Regions from separate parts of the Candidatus Clostridium eludens genome, predicted to be linked through region 1. Evidence: riboswitches for the same ligand, from Rfam matches in the RefSeq annotation. Region 1 holds a riboswitch; each other region holds the start of a gene.
What was found. Region 1 has a riboswitch for S-adenosylmethionine ahead of ACJDU8_RS05220 (ABC transporter permease). Riboswitches for the same ligand answer to the same signal wherever they lie in the genome.
Positions count from the first base shown of each region.

Region 2: another riboswitch for S-adenosylmethionine. It lies ahead of ACJDU8_RS06695 (methyl-accepting chemotaxis protein); the one in region 1 lies ahead of ACJDU8_RS05220 (ABC transporter permease).
Region 3: another riboswitch for S-adenosylmethionine. It lies ahead of ACJDU8_RS00375 (NifB/NifX family molybdenum-iron cluster-binding protein); the one in region 1 lies ahead of ACJDU8_RS05220 (ABC transporter permease).

Region 1 covers NZ_JBJHZX010000005.1:172,205-177,475, reverse strand. Annotated here, with positions in the region: gene ACJDU8_RS05230 (ABC transporter ATP-binding protein) at 1-782, opposite strand, end outside; gene ACJDU8_RS05225 (glycine betaine ABC transporter substrate-binding protein) at 832-1,749, opposite strand; gene ACJDU8_RS05220 (ABC transporter permease) at 1,773-2,411, opposite strand; SAM riboswitch class I at 2,592-2,699, opposite strand; gene ACJDU8_RS05215 (2'-5' RNA ligase family protein) at 2,880-3,425, shown strand; gene ACJDU8_RS05210 (TerC/Alx family metal homeostasis membrane protein) at 3,476-4,339, opposite strand; gene rd (rubredoxin) at 4,745-5,271, opposite strand, start outside.
Region 2 covers NZ_JBJHZX010000007.1:98,615-103,885, forward strand. Annotated here, with positions in the region: gene ACJDU8_RS06690 (GMC family oxidoreductase N-terminal domain-containing protein) at 1-1,082, shown strand, start outside; gene ACJDU8_RS06695 (methyl-accepting chemotaxis protein) at 1,137-2,774, opposite strand; SAM riboswitch class I at 2,856-2,958, opposite strand; gene ACJDU8_RS06700 (pyridoxamine 5'-phosphate oxidase family protein) at 3,100-3,558, opposite strand; gene ACJDU8_RS06705 (hypothetical protein) at 3,575-4,303, opposite strand; gene ACJDU8_RS06710 (hypothetical protein) at 4,331-4,828, opposite strand; gene ACJDU8_RS06715 (GTP-binding protein) at 5,160-5,271, opposite strand, start outside.
Region 3 covers NZ_JBJHZX010000001.1:85,669-90,939, forward strand. Annotated here, with positions in the region: gene ACJDU8_RS00365 (nitrogenase component 1) at 1-850, opposite strand, end outside; gene ACJDU8_RS00370 (nitrogenase component 1) at 850-2,316, opposite strand; gene ACJDU8_RS00375 (NifB/NifX family molybdenum-iron cluster-binding protein) at 2,606-3,148, opposite strand; SAM riboswitch class I at 3,426-3,534, opposite strand; gene ACJDU8_RS00380 (ABC transporter permease) at 3,889-5,271, opposite strand, start outside.

The DNA of each region.
Region 1 (5,271 bases):
AGCATTACGGAGCTGGCCTTAAGTAATTTCAATCTCTGCAATATATTGTCAGAAGAAATTAGCTTAGATACATAATTATTAGCAGGTTTAAACAAAATGTTGTAGGCAGTATCAAATTGTTGAATCTTACCTTCATTCATAATGATAATTTTATCTCCCAATTTAAAAGCTTCATTTACATCATGAGTTACAAAAAGTATTGTTTTGTTAAGTTTTTTTTGTATTTTTATTAGCTCATCCTGCAGGGTTTGCCTTGTAATAGCATCGATGGCCCCAAATGGCTCATCCATTAGCATTACAGATGGATCTGCGGCCATGGCTCTGGCAATTCCTACTCTTTGCTGCTGACCTCCAGATAATTGTCCCGGATATCTTTTTCTGAAGTCCTTAGGAGAAAGACTTACTAAATTAAGTAAATAATCTATTCTATCATTTATCTTATTTTTATCCCATTTTAAAATTTGTGGAACTGTTGCAATGTTTGCTTCTACAGTCATATGAGGGAATAAACCTATCTGTTGAATAACATACCCAATCTTTCGCCTATAGTCCTCTACAGGAAGTTTTTTTATATTTTTGCCAAAGAATAATATATCTCCTGAGGTAGCTTCGTATATTCGATTAATCATTTTTAAAAATGTAGTTTTTCCTGAACCGGAAGTCCCTAAAATAGTTATAAAATTTCCCTCTTCAATACTTACACTTATATCGGTAATAGAATATTTAGAGGCTTTGGGAAATTTTTTGCTTACATTTAAAAATTCTATTGCAGTATTTGCCAAACTATATTCACCTCTTTTCATAGCATACATCATATTAAAATATAATGTATTATTTGCTAAACTCCTTATTAAAAAAGTCTTTTGCTACATCTGAGTATTCTTTCTTATCTATATCTACCTGAGCATTTAGCTTAATTAAAGTAGCATTATCTAATTTAGCAGTGACTTTATTTAAAATATCCTTTATTTCAGGATTTTTGCTTAAAATATCACCTCTAACCACTGGCGCTACATTATAAGGTGGCCATGCATGCTTGTCGTCTTCCAGTGATACAAATTCATCCTTACGTAGTTGTCCTTCTGTAGTATATGCAACTGCTACATCAGCTTTATCATTATGAAGTACATCGTATTTAATGCCATTATCATATATTTTTTTATCCTTAAAATTAAATGCACCATATATTTGTACTAACCTAGGCATACCATCAGCTCTTACGTCAAATTCTCCTTGGGATGCATACCTTAAGTTACTGGCATTTTTTTGTAGGTCAGAAATAGTATGAATGTTATATTTATCTGATGCTTTTTTAGTGATAACCAGTCCTTGCGAATCATTTCCAGAAGATGGGTTTAGCCAAATTAAGTTGAATTTTTCTTTATATTTTTTAGATACTTCGTCATAGACTTCTTTTGAATCAAATTTAGGCTGCTCTTTTAATATTGACTGCAAGCCTGTACCAGTATATTCAGGATAAAGATCTATATCTCCCTTAACTAGGGAAGGATGTACTACAGCATCACCTAAATTCAATTTTCTTTCTACTTTATATCCTGCCTTTTCTAAAGCATCTGCATATAATTCACCTAGAATAAGTGATTCTGTAAAGTTTTTAGAACCCACTTTTATAGTAGGCTTATTGGAGCCGGCAGTATTTGATTTATTGCCGCAGCCTGTAAAAGAAAGAGTAAATAACAGTGAAGCAGCTAATGAGAATAATACAGTCTTTTTAAATTTTTTATACATATTTAATTCCCCCTATAATTTATTTAAATTCTTTGGTATCTAATGATATTATGTTGTAATAGAGCTAGCAATATTTCTGATGTTATAGATAACAGTGCAACGGAAATTCCTCCAAGTAGCAGCATTTTAGAATCATTCAGACTTAAACCTGTAAATATAAAATCTCCAAGACCTCCGGCCCCAATGTATGATGCTAAAGCAGCACTGGCTATTACTTCTACAGCAGAAGTTCTGATGCCTGTAATTATTAAAGGCAGAGCTAGTGGTAGTTCAATTTTAAATAGTATTCTTTGGGGTCCCATGCCCATGCCTCTGGCACTTTCTAAGATGAATTTATCTACATTTTTAAATCCCAGATAGGTATTTATTAAAGTAGGCGGTATAGCAAGAATAGTTAGCGCCAATAGAGCGGGAGGAAAGCCAGTTCCAAGTATAGGCATAACTAGTACAAGTATGGCCAGACTCGGAATAATTCTTAAAAAATTAAATAAGTTCATTATGACTGTGGAAAATTTTTTATTTTTAGAACATATAATTCCCAGTGGTACAGATATGATAATGCTAGTTACAATGGCTATAGTACTTATTAATATGTGAATTCTAATAGCCTTATAATATTCTAAATGAGTACTTTGCAAATAATTAATAATAGCAGCTAACATAATAATTTTCACCTCCTCCTGTTAATAAATAAAATGGGAAAGACCAGGTTGATCTTTTTAAATTATTAAGTTGTGAAAAGATTAACTTAGCCTCTAGTTTTGTAGTTAACTAAGCAATTCTATTAAAAATAAAAAAATTTTCCGCTGAGAAACTGCAGAAAACTATTGTAATCTTTGGGCTTCTCATCTTCTGGGTTTTCACCCTCTGGAATTAGCACCGTTAAATAAAATTATATTCAGGTTGCTTAGACTTCATAGGGCCAGTCCCTCTGTCACTCTTGATAAGAATTTTCCATATTTAATTATATTTTATGAAAAAGTATATATTCTTATAATATGTTTGTCAATACCTAATTTTTATATAATTTCTAAATATAGTACACAAAGTAATTGAGAATGGAAATGTAGTTATATGAAAATAATAATGATATAATGTTCATTGATAAATAATGAAAGGAAGAGATTAAGGTGGAACGATACGTTATTGTGTGTGCTATAGGTGGAGAAGCATTAAAATTTCATGAGAAATTAACTAATGATGTCTGTTATAAATTCAATAAAAAACGTACTAAATTACCGGCCCATTTTACAATAAAAGCACCTTTTGAAACTGATAAAATTGAGGATATAACAAATATCTTAAATAAATTTTCTAAGAGTAATTATAAGCCACCAATAAAAATTGAAGGTTATGGAACATTTAGAGAAGATGTAGTTTATATGGATATAAAAATGTCATCACAAGCTAAAAAAGTCCACGACGATTTTATAGATGAATTAGAAAAGGTACCGTGGATAAAATTCAAACATAATGAAGGAAAAAATAAAGTTTTTCATTGTACCGTAGTATCTAAGAGAATAAAGGATAGATTCAAAGAAATATGGGATTATGTTAATAAATATACCTGTAATTTTAATGAGTATTTTGATAATATATCTCTTTATCAGTGGAAAAATAATACATGGGAATTAGTAAAAAAGTATAAACTTAATGATAGCCATGAAATTCTATAAGCTAGGCTATCATTAAAATTTATCCTTAATTTTAAAATATGTTTGTACAGTTATTTAGTAGAGTTTTTAGAGATTTTGGAAGGATGGTAAGTAGCTGCTTTTTTATTTAAAATCATAGAGGCTAAAATACTCGCTGACATTATTGCAAATATAATTAATAAGGATGCTATTATTGAAATATTTATGTGGAAAAAAGTAATTGAAAGTTTAATGCCTGTAAATATAAGTATACATGCAACTCCATATTTAACATAAGCAAAGCTTTTATGAAGTTTTTCAAGTACAAAATACATGTTTCTAAGCCCTAATATAGCAAATATATTTGAAGTATATACTATAAACGGATCTGTAGTTATAGAAAATATAGCAGGTATTGAGTCTATTGCAAAAATTATATCTGAAGCTTCTATTAATATTAATATAGCGAATAATGGAGTTGCATAAAGTATGCTATTTTTCTTAACAAAAAATTTTTCGCCTTGTAATTCTTTGGATACCGGAATTATTTTATTAAGTAATTTAATTATTTTACTGTCATGAAAGTTATTCGATTTATTATGGTTAAAAAACATTTTAATACCACTTACTATAAGTACCAGTCCAAATATATATAACATCCAGTGAAATTTATTGACAATGGTTACTCCTAATAGTATAAATATAAGCCTTAATACCACTGCTCCGAAGATTCCGTAGGTTAATACTCTTTTTTGATATTCTGGTTTTATTGAAAAACTTTCAAATATGAGTAAGAATAAAAAGATATTATCAAGGCTGAGACTTTGTTCAATTACATACCCGCCTAGAAAAGATAGGGCTTTTTCCGGTCCCATGAAAATATAAATTCCAATGTTAAATATTAAAGCTAGTCCTACCCAAAAGCATAAGCGTAATAAAGATTTTTTTGTAGACATAAAATTTTACCTCCCATTTTTTAATTGAGTATCTGAAAATCAAATAACAAGCAAACTTATAATAAAAAAAATAAGACCTTTAACGTAATTCACAATAAGTAAAATTATGAATTATGTTAAAAGTCTTATTACCCTGTTAGGGTTTACAAAACCAGATTTAGAAAATATAAATCGAAATGTTGACTTTGTAATTTCAATTACTCCCTTTTAACAGCAATTATTAAGTTTAACTTTATATTTATATATTAATATATATTTTATATATTTTCAACATAATAATATTAAATTTTTATAATTTATAGTAAAACTATAGGAGTTCCTTTAACTTTTTAAAAACTTATAATGTCAATTTGTAAAAGGAAATCCTATAGTTAATGTAAAGATTTTAAATCATATAATTATTATTTAGTCTAAGGGTTTAAATTTATCTTTGCCTACACCACAGACTGGGCATTTCCAGTTGCTAGGTAAATTTTCAAATAGAGTACCTACTTTAACACCCGAGTCAGGATCTCCTATAGCAGGATCATAAATGTATCCGCATATTGAACATTGATACTTAGGCATGTTTTTTACAGGATTATTCTTATTTGCTGCGTGAGTTGGTGAGGTTTGTGGAGACTTGCCACGTTTTACATTTTGATAATATGAGTATGTCATAGGGTCTATATCTTTTAATAATTCTGAATTAAGTACTTTTCCAATAAATATAGTGTGGGTTGCTACGTCTATTTCTTGTTCAACTTTTAACTCAATCCATGAAGCAGCATTATCAAGAACTATTGGGACACCGCTTGCACCTGTTTTAAAGGATACCCCAGAAAACTTATCAGTAGTTCTTCCTGATTTAAAACCGAACTTACCTATAAATTCTAAAGGGGCTTCTGTTGAAAGAGCGGATACTCCTATTAACTTGCTTTTTTGTATATATT
Region 2 (5,271 bases), on a different contig from region 1:
CAGATTTTAAGTTTGAATATAGTACAGAGGGCTGTACCCTTTGCGGCCATTGTATTAACGGTTGTCGTATTGGACCTTCTGTAGAAAAAGTAGCAAAACGTTCTACACTAGTTAGTTATATTCCCCTAGCTTTAGAAACTGGTAATGTAGAAGTCAGGCCCAATACATTTGCCACCAAAATTATAATAGAAAAAGATACAAGTGGAGATTTAAAATCCGTAGGTGTTAAATATAAAGATACATGGACAGGAGAAAAGGGTGAACTTAATGCGAAAGTTATAGTCATGGCAGCTGGAGCTATTGAATCTCCTAGGTTGTGGCTTAATTCAAAGCTTCCAAACAATCCTTGGGTAGGAAAAGGATTAACAAACCACTGGTTTGATTGCATATCTGGTATATTTGACGAAAAGGTTTTAATGGACATATTAGGTACTCCTGATGTAAAACCCTATGCAGGACAAAATTCAGCAGCTAGATTTGACTATCCGGGACTCGGTGCACTTCAGGGACTAGGGGTAAGTCCTGGGATATATTCCACATTATCATATTCATTAAGTAACTATGGTTACAACTTTTTACATAAACCTAATGCCGAAGAGTCCTGGGATATTAGAGGCAGGATAGTAGGACAGGAGCTTAAAGAAATTATGATGGAATACCCAAGGACACTAAGTATTCTACTATTTACTGATGACGAGGCAAGTATACTAAATACAGTTACGCTGGATAATCTTATAAAAGATGAAAATGGTTTTATTCCTGTAATCAAATATATTCCATGCAAAAACGACATACAAAAAAGAAATAAGCTTGCTGCTATTGCGGCAGATATACTTAAAAAAGCAGGCGCTAATAAAATTATACGTACAGACTGCACACACAACCTGTTGGTCCATATGCACAGCACTATGCGTATGGGGTATGTTACTGATACAAATTGCGAAGCCAAACAAGTTAAAAGATTATTCATTGCAGATAACAGTGTACTTTATAATGGTTTGGGTGGGGCTAATCCCACCCTTACAACACAAGCTCTGGCAGCACGTACAGCTGAAAAAATAGCGGATAAATATTTTAGTTAGCTTTGATGATAGGGGTGTTATCAATGGCAGTATTTGAGATAAGTCTTATATTTATTATCCCAATATTAAATCTCCCATTAGCACCCCTACAATTTCACCTTTCTTATCTATAACCGGAACTGAAAGTGCTATACAGTAATTATTAGTATCTACAGATATATACGGTTGGGATTGATATTCTCTGCCTGTTATTGATTGTTTAAAATAAGGTCTGTGCAAAAAACTAGTATATACATCTTCTTCTTTATAATCCAGGGTTATAGCCTTTCTAAGTCCATCCTTTTGTACTAATCCAAATAGTTCAAAATAAGGACATTTATCTATATTTTTTGTTAATATTTCAGTACAAATATTATAATCCATGGTACTCAAGCCCTCAATTTGTGCTATTCGCCTGAGTTCTTTTAATCCCATTTCTATATTGTTGTATACTTCTTCATCTACTTTGTAGTCTTTAGCAAAAGAGGAAATACCTTCTTTTAACTTTTTATTCATATCTGATAAATTCGAAATAGATTCAAATGCACTTTTCATGGCAGATACTTGATCCTGTGAAGCTGCAGCAACCTGCTGGGTAGCTGCAGAAGTATTTTCCGATATTTCAGATACTTGTCCCATTAAATCTTTTATATCAATTATCTTCTTATTTTGTATATTAATAACTTTATTTATACTTTCTATGGAATCTATAGACTTTTTACTTTCCCTATATATATTATCTAAATTTTCCTTTGTGGCATTAGAAAATGTTATGGTTTCATTAAATATTTCCACTTCATTATCCATACTAGAAGATATATTTGTTATTTCTGATTTAATTTCGTCTATTATACACTGTATTTCTCTGGCCTGATTAGAAGATATAGCAGCTAGTTTTCTTATTTCATTTGCCACTACTGCAAAACCTGAACCGCTTTCCTTTGCCTTTGCAGCTTCTATAGAAGCATTTAGAGAAAGCAGGTTAGTGTTTTTGCTTATATTATTTACTGCATCTGCTATATTCTGAATTTTAAAAGCTTTTTCATATAAATTTTTTACTTTTGATACTAAATTTGCATTTAAGTCTGAAGACTGATTCATCTTTTTAATTAATTCTTCACATATTTTATTACTATGTTTCACTACTTCCATCATAGAATAAGCATTACTTTCAATTAATCCCCCATTTTCTGATATAGATTTATGACCTTCTATAAACTCTTTAATAAGCGTTTCTGTTGTAATTACATCATTCATCTGCTCTATCATATCCTGGGATATATTGTTTATAGCGGAACTGGTCTCTTCTCCCGAACTTTCCACCAGCATTGCATTTGAACTTAAATCTTCACAGTGGTTTACAACTTTATCAGTCATTATGTTTGTTTCATTTATAAATCCTCTCATACTTAGAATTAATACATTTATATTGGAGCATAAATCACTAAATATGCTTCTTTCATGTACTTTTATTTTTTTCGTTAAATCTCCCTGAGATATTTCTTTTATAGATTTGTCAATATCTGACAATGATTTAAGATTCAATTTTAACATTGTCAGAATAGTTGTAACTAAAATTATAATTGCCAGAACCCATATAATGTTATTTAATATAATGCCTCTTCCTCCTACAATAGTGGAAACAATAAAAACTACTGCTGTTAAAAATACTGAAATCGTACCAAATATGGCCCCTATTTTTTTATTTTCCATGTTCAAACCCTCCCCAAAGTAAAATTAAAATACAAAGCCTCTTCTCATAACAATAAGAAGAGGCCAAAAAACTACAGCATCCTCTCATCTCCAAGGAAATATCCTTCAGGATTTAGCACATTTCTAGACTTCTAGCTGTTGCCGGGCTTCACAGGGCCAGTCCCTCCACCACTCTTGATAAGAGAGTATATATTGTATTCATTTTTATTACAATAAATTATATACATTAAAGCTACAATTTGTCAATAATTTTATAAACATTATAGAGATTGTTTATATTAAATATATAAATGCTTCTTCAACGAAACCATTGCTTAATCTATTTCTAGGCCTTTTTAATTCTATCTAAATGCTTAAAGAATGGCTTATCTTTTTCCTGCTTTTCAAACTTATCTCTTGGAGATTGATTTTCTATGGATTCGGGTTCAATAATAACAACCGCTGCCATATCAAATCCTAATTTTTCAAGGATATCTGAATATATCTCTTCGAAATATCTCCCTGTAATGAGTATTTTCACTGGTCTGCCAATTATTGTATAGCTTTCTTTATTTTTTCCGCATATTGCAATTGAAACTTTTTTATCATACCATATACTTCCTGTTATATTTCTATAACTTTGTGACGACTCAAAAAGTTCAACATATTCAATATTCCCTTCTTCATTAATATGGATGGTCTGCTTTACACTGGTATGAGGTATGCCGTTTATTCCAACAGTTGCAAGTATCTTTGTGGTCTCTGAATTATTAATAATATTCTTTATATCATTTATGTTTGCCATTTCATTCTTCACCCCTTTATAACACTCTCTGTAAATCAGAATTAGGATGATTCCCGCATCTGCGATAATCGTCAAAATCTATTGTTAATCCATATTTTGTTCTAATATCATTAAGGCCTTTAGCTAACCTTACATAATATTCCAGTGATGCATTCTTCTGATCTCCAAAAAATGAAAGCGGTCTTGGAACCCAAACAATATATACGACTGATACACCACTGCTCATTAGATCTTCCGCTTCTTCAAGTGTATTTTTAAGTGCTTCGTCTTCAGTTTTAAACCCATTTGGCTTTGCTAGTTCAACGCCTCCAACAATTCCTGAATTTACATTTCCTTTCCCAAAAATATTGACTGCCCTTTTAAGACGATTTTTCCATTCATTATATCCAACCCACTCTTCTTTACCAGGACAAATCCATTTAAATAAATCATTATTTAGAACCTCTATATCAGAAGTATAACTTGTTAACCCTGTTTCATTATATAAACGCCCTAGTTGCTCTTCATTTAATGCAGTTGTTATTATTTGGCTTGGGAATCTCCTTGTTTTAAAGTTCTGACCTATTGCTTTTAAAATCTCAATGTAATAATCAGCCTCAGCATCAAATGGTACCACACCATTGGTATCTGAGTCCATAGTCATGCATATAGTTGTAAATCTCCCTTTCTGCTTTAATGCCTCCTTTACTGTTTCATATGCATCCTGAGGTGTTAACTTTTTCTTTATAACTCCATCTTTACTCAAATGAGGAACCAAATCACAGTATTTGCATCAATGATTATTCTTCCAAAAATAGCAATATGATGATGGCGTTATATTTAATCTCTGAGGTCTTGCAAATACTACTGAATCCATTGGTGTACCACTACTAGTAACTTTTCCATAGTAATCTGGTTTCTCCCAGAAATCAACTTCTTCTATTATTTTTTCATTATCAACTAGTACGAATTTACCATCTATATAGTCTACACTATAAGGATTTTGGTCCAAAGGTGTTGGATCTGTTATTATAGTTGTTCCATCCCTTAAAATTAATGATTCTGGAACTGATTTTGTTTTTTGGTCCCTAGCCCCAAGTGAAGCAAAGAATACATTTGATCCTATTAATTGATAAACATCAGGATCAATTTTCTCTAAAGCTTTTTCTGTATAGTGTACACCTCTTCGCTGAACATCAGTTTTTAAAATAATTAGTTTTGGAATTTCAGTATACTTTTCTACGACCTCCTCAAAGCTAAGTTGTTTTTCATAATTGTTTGTAACTATCATAAACTTTCTCCCTCTATAATAAATTTAGGTTGATAAAGGTAACCCATAACCCTGTATTAACTGTATAATAGCTATCATTAGATTGAGTGACGTCGAGTTCTCCTTGAGACATACCTCGGTATTAAAAGACTGATACCTCTGTCTCATAAACAGTCTTCATTTATAAAAAAAACTAGGACATACTTCTAAAATTACATTTAGAAGAAATATCCTAGTCTCCAGTTTTCTGGTCAACTATTCTTTATTAGATCTTTAGATTCAATAAGGCAAAACAAAAAGCCTGTTTACTGAAATAGGTTCTACCTATCATATACACTAAGACTATAATTTATCAATAACTAATTGTATTTATAATATCTTTAACTTTTACATCTGAATTAAATTCTGCATCATCTATATAAAGCATTATCACAGGATAATCAGATCTTTCATACTTAAATATA
Region 3 (5,271 bases), on a different contig from region 1:
AAAATCTCTTTTCTTTTTCTACAATTACTCGTTGAACTTTTTCTTTATCAATGTTTGCAAATTCTCCTACTTCTTTTAAGAATTTGCTGGTTGCTTTTGCTCCAACTGGTATTACAGGATAATGCATGTAGGGAGTATTATATTTACTTTTAAGTAATTTTGCCGTTTCTAACCCTACCCAAGGTGATAAAACTAAATTAAATTCCGCATTAGGAATATCTCTCCACTCACTTACTCCAGCACTTTCATATCCAAATAAAATATTCACCTCTAAACCTATGGAATTTAAAAGTTTTTTAATCTCTTGTAAATCTCCTCTCCAGTTTTGATTTTGAAATGGAACAACTGAAAAAACATTAACCACCCCCTTCCTCACCTTTGGTTCAACATCTCCAATTAATTGCTCTATTATTGCTTGCAGTACTAATTCATGTCCAAAATAATTATTTCCTTTAAATCCTCCTGTTTCAGCATTCACAATAGGATATCCTTCTTTTTTATATTTAGAAACTACAGCCTCAACATCATCCCCAACAATTTCTGATGTACAACCTGTTAAGACTACAAATAAATCTCCTTTTAATACCCTTAAACTACCGTCAATTGTTTCCCTTAATATCTCTTCTCCTCCAAATACAACTTCTTTTTCCCCAGAATTTGTACATGGTATATGACTTCCTCCTACATAACCTTCCCCCTGGTATCCAGATGAAGTTGTTAGAGCCCCATGGATTTTTGCACTGCATCCTGGACCACTATGAAGAATGGGAATTGCTCTTGGAATACCTAATACTGTTTGCTGTGCACCTAATGCACATGAATACCTTGGCTGTTCAATTATCTTGCTCATTACTTTTCTCCTTTTTCAAATATATATGGATCTTGTTTTAGCCACCAATCTGTATAGGGTATCTCAGAATGTTTTGCAATATTTTTAACGAGTTTTTTAGTTCGCAAGGTTTCGTAAATTTTATCTCCCAATTCAATTACCCCATCGTATGCAATTCCTAAATTTGCATCTGCTACCTGAAAAGAAGGAATTCCTAGTTTAGTTCCAATTGTTGAAATTTGACCATGTCTTACAACCAGTACATCCGGTTTTAAGACATTTAATATATTAATAAATTCATATGGCTGCTTATTACAAACAGTATAATTTTCAACATCTCCAGTGATCTTAACCATGTTTCCTATACTATTTACTTCACCATAATCATTGTCATATACTTGATCATGATGGAATCCAGTTGCCCCTACAACCTCCAATCCAAGGGATCTGCAGGAGCTTACAATACTATGTACAAAAGAATCTCCTGCTAAAATATACACTCTCTTACCCTCTAATTTACCTTTAAGGTAATCTAATCTGGGCTTTATTCTCTCATGTTCTTCTCTAATTACTTTTTCAACTAATTCTTCCCTATTGGTGATTCTTCCCAAATCCCTTAACCAAATATCTGTCCACTCTATTCCATAAGGTACAGGAGCCTTTATCTCAGGAACTCCAAATTCTTTTTCTAATGCTGCTGAAATATAAGTTCCAAGAGTTTCGCAAATATGGGTTGAAGCTACTGCAGCTGACATTTCCTCTAAATCTTGTACACTTGAAAATGGAAATAAATATTTAGGTTTTAATCCTATTTTACTTAGCACATCTGTAAAAGCATGGGTTCCTTGAAAGTTAAAAACATTAACTATATTCTCTGATTTTTTCTTTGCAGGTTTAACAAGTTTACGCAAGATACCATGAGCTGTAGCATCGAATCCAGTACTCCAAATTTTTGATTTAAATCCTTCGCAATATACTGGCACAATAGGAATTCCTAGCTCTTCTTCTAATTCATCAGCAACACTTTCAACATCTTCTCCTATAATTCCGGATACACAAGAAGTATTTACAAATATTGCTTTTGGATTAAATCTTTTCTTTGCTTCCCTTATACCTTTTCTTAACTTCTCATCACCACCGTAAATTGTATCCTTTTCTTCTAAATTTGTGCTAATAGCTTTTATATTATCTGATTTTAAACCTCTGTGAATTGTCCCTTGGTGACGCCCATCGTTAAACCCACTAAAATCACCTGCACAGCCTATTGGAGCGTGGTTCACTACTGCTGCATCTAAAATTATTGAATTTAATACAAATGCACATCCTGATGCACAGCTGCCACATTGATTGAAAATTCTACCTTTCATTTTAATCTTACATCCAAGTGACTTTTCATATAGTTCACTTGCTTTTCCATGGAAAGACAAGATAGAGCCAAGTCTCTGTTCTCTTGGTTCCACTTCCGGTAAATCCAAATTAATACCCATTTATTTATCACCTCTAAACTTTTTTATTAGTTTAAATATCACCTTTGATTCACCATCCTCTATTACCTTGGCCTTTATTTACCCGAACGCTACCATTGCTAACACCCCCATCGCACTCTGTGAAAGCGATTCACACAAAATTAAAAATTTTGGTTCTCTGCTTTTCTATCAAAGTGGAGGATAAGCACTGCTACGCGCCTGGATAAGTTCTGCTAAGATTCAGATGGAGAAGAGTATTCCTCATAAGCAAACTCCACCTGAACCTAAGAATCACTTGATTAATACCTTGTCAAAAAGAATTTATCTTCTGCTTTTTGATACGTTTTAATGATTTACGTTCATCACTTCTCTTGTAATACCTTATTATTGTTTTTAATGCTTCATCAAGTTTCATATTAATGCCAAACACAGAAATATTATTTCTTCCTAATTGCTTTTCTGATCCAGGCCCACATCTACTACATAACAAACATCTGCAATCAGAAATGGTTTCTATTTTTTTTTGATTCTTAGGATTAACGTGACCACAAGAATGTTCAGATGAACATGAACTACAACTTCCATTATTCTTTTGATTTTTCTCAACTAGCCTTTCTCCTAAATTCTCATAAGTCTCATCATCATTTACTTTTATTATGAAAAAAGAATTTGAAGCGCCAAAATGTTTATCAATGTTGACTCCATCTGTTGAAGCAACTGCAATATTATATCCCATTAATACCATCTCCTTATTTAAAATACTTATCATATCTAAATTTTTAAAGTATCTTGCCTGAAACTTAACATATCTTCTTTCCTGCTTTAATGTATTTAACACTCTTAAATTAAACATGTTAAAGATTAACTATATAATACATATAGAAACTCTAAAAATAGAAAAGGCTATATTTTTCATCAAGAAAAACATAGCCTCCAGTTTCCTAGTCAACTATTTTAATATAATTTACCATTTTATCGATATTTTCCATATCATGCAAACCTAAATTCTTTACTTTATTCTAACCTTTTTAAAAAAATCATTTTCTAAATAACAATAATAAAAAGACTATAATTCCCATATAAGAAAAATAGCCTCTGCTAACAAAAATAATTTAATAAGACTTCTACTTTTCTTATCTCTCAGAAGTATTAAAATACATCTGTAGGAATTGACACCGATACATAAATGTGGGTTGTCGGGCTTCACGGGGCCTATCCCTCCACCGCTCTTGATAAGAGTATGTTGTATTAAGTTTCAAACAATTGATTTTTTAAATACTTTCAATAATCGATCATATGCTTATTATATTAATTATACTTTATTATGTCAATACTAAATTTTATAAAAACTCATAGTAATTAAATTTACATTTCAAGTAAATATACTACTATATTCTCTGCAGCACGTAATATATGAAATATCCATTTCTAATAATCATACTCTGATTTAAATAAAAACCCCGGCGTTCGCCAGGGCTTTTTATCTAAAAGTGTTTCAACTAGTATTTAAAACATACCTTATATTCTGATTAAGTTTAAATTACTTTCTATATACTATATACAACTACTCCATAAATAGTTACAAAATTATACTTATTCCATTGATGCTTTTAAAGCTTCACTCATAGAGATTTTATATATCTTTTTTCTATTTAAAGCTTTGGATAACTCATAAGTTAGATAAACTACTACAAACCCCACAATAACATAAGAATAATTAATCGTTATTGGTATTGCCAACTTAATACTTTCTGTTAATGATCTGAACAATAGGTCCATAGATGCCAGAATAAGTGGTATGCCTATAATATATCCAACTATAATAATTATGGAAGAGCTGTTTAAAATCAATGAATTTATTTCTTTTCTCCTATATCCTAAAATTTTCATCAAAGATATGTTCATTTTATTTTCCTCAATTATAAGAGATGTTACCACATAAATAACGATAAGCCCAATAATAAACGACATAGAAGCTATAACTCCTATGGTTACCTGCAGAGGCTGCATAGTTGCATTAAAAGCCTTTATAGAATCATCAAACATCCGGGAACTATATAATAACTTTTCAGGAATATTCAGTTTAACCTTACTCCATAACCCAATGTAGCTTCCCGCAGGAAGTCCAAGCATGCTGTTAAATTGTGAAATAGGCATAAAAATATATTCCCCTGCATAAGTTTCTGCAATATTGGCAGCAGTTATTTCATATTCCCTTGAGTCAATTTTATTCACAACTCTAATTGTATCACCAGGCATAACTTTTAATTTTGCTGCTAGCGGTTTAGTAATAATAACCTTGTCTTTATTTAACTCTGCTCCTGTGTTATCTTTAAGTGAAATATATTTTGAATAAGAATTAATTCCACAGACTTCAAAAGTTGTATTCCTATTTGATTTTAATATAAACATAGCTGCAGAAAAAGTTTCTGCACTTGAAGGTACCTGGTCCTGGCGAAGAGAATTATATACATACTCGTACTGAAACTTAAAAGTGTTTTTTAAGCTGTCTTTCATTAAATAATCTAAAGAACTTTTTGCTGTAAAACCAAAAAGTAAAAGCATAGTGGCAAGAATTACTCCAAATAACAGGAATATGAGCCTTGGTAAGCTTCTGACCTGCTCTCTTATTTTAAATTTTGTTGAGAATTTTAATTTATCTAATGTAAGCTTTCGTTCAATAAAGCCTATTTTGTTATTCTTCCTTCCACCTTTCATCAATTCTACCGGAGAATATTGCAATTGCCTATTTAAAATAAAGTACCCACTGATACACTGAAATAATATTGGCAGTAGTAAACTTATACCAATATATTTAAAATTAAAACTCATTGAGTCTATAGGTATGTTAAAATAAGACACCATAATACCAACCATGGGTTTCACTAACACAGCTCCTAATATACTTCCTAATATACTTCCTGTTAACCCTATCCACAGTGGATATAAAAGATAATGCTTTTTAATTTCCTTTCT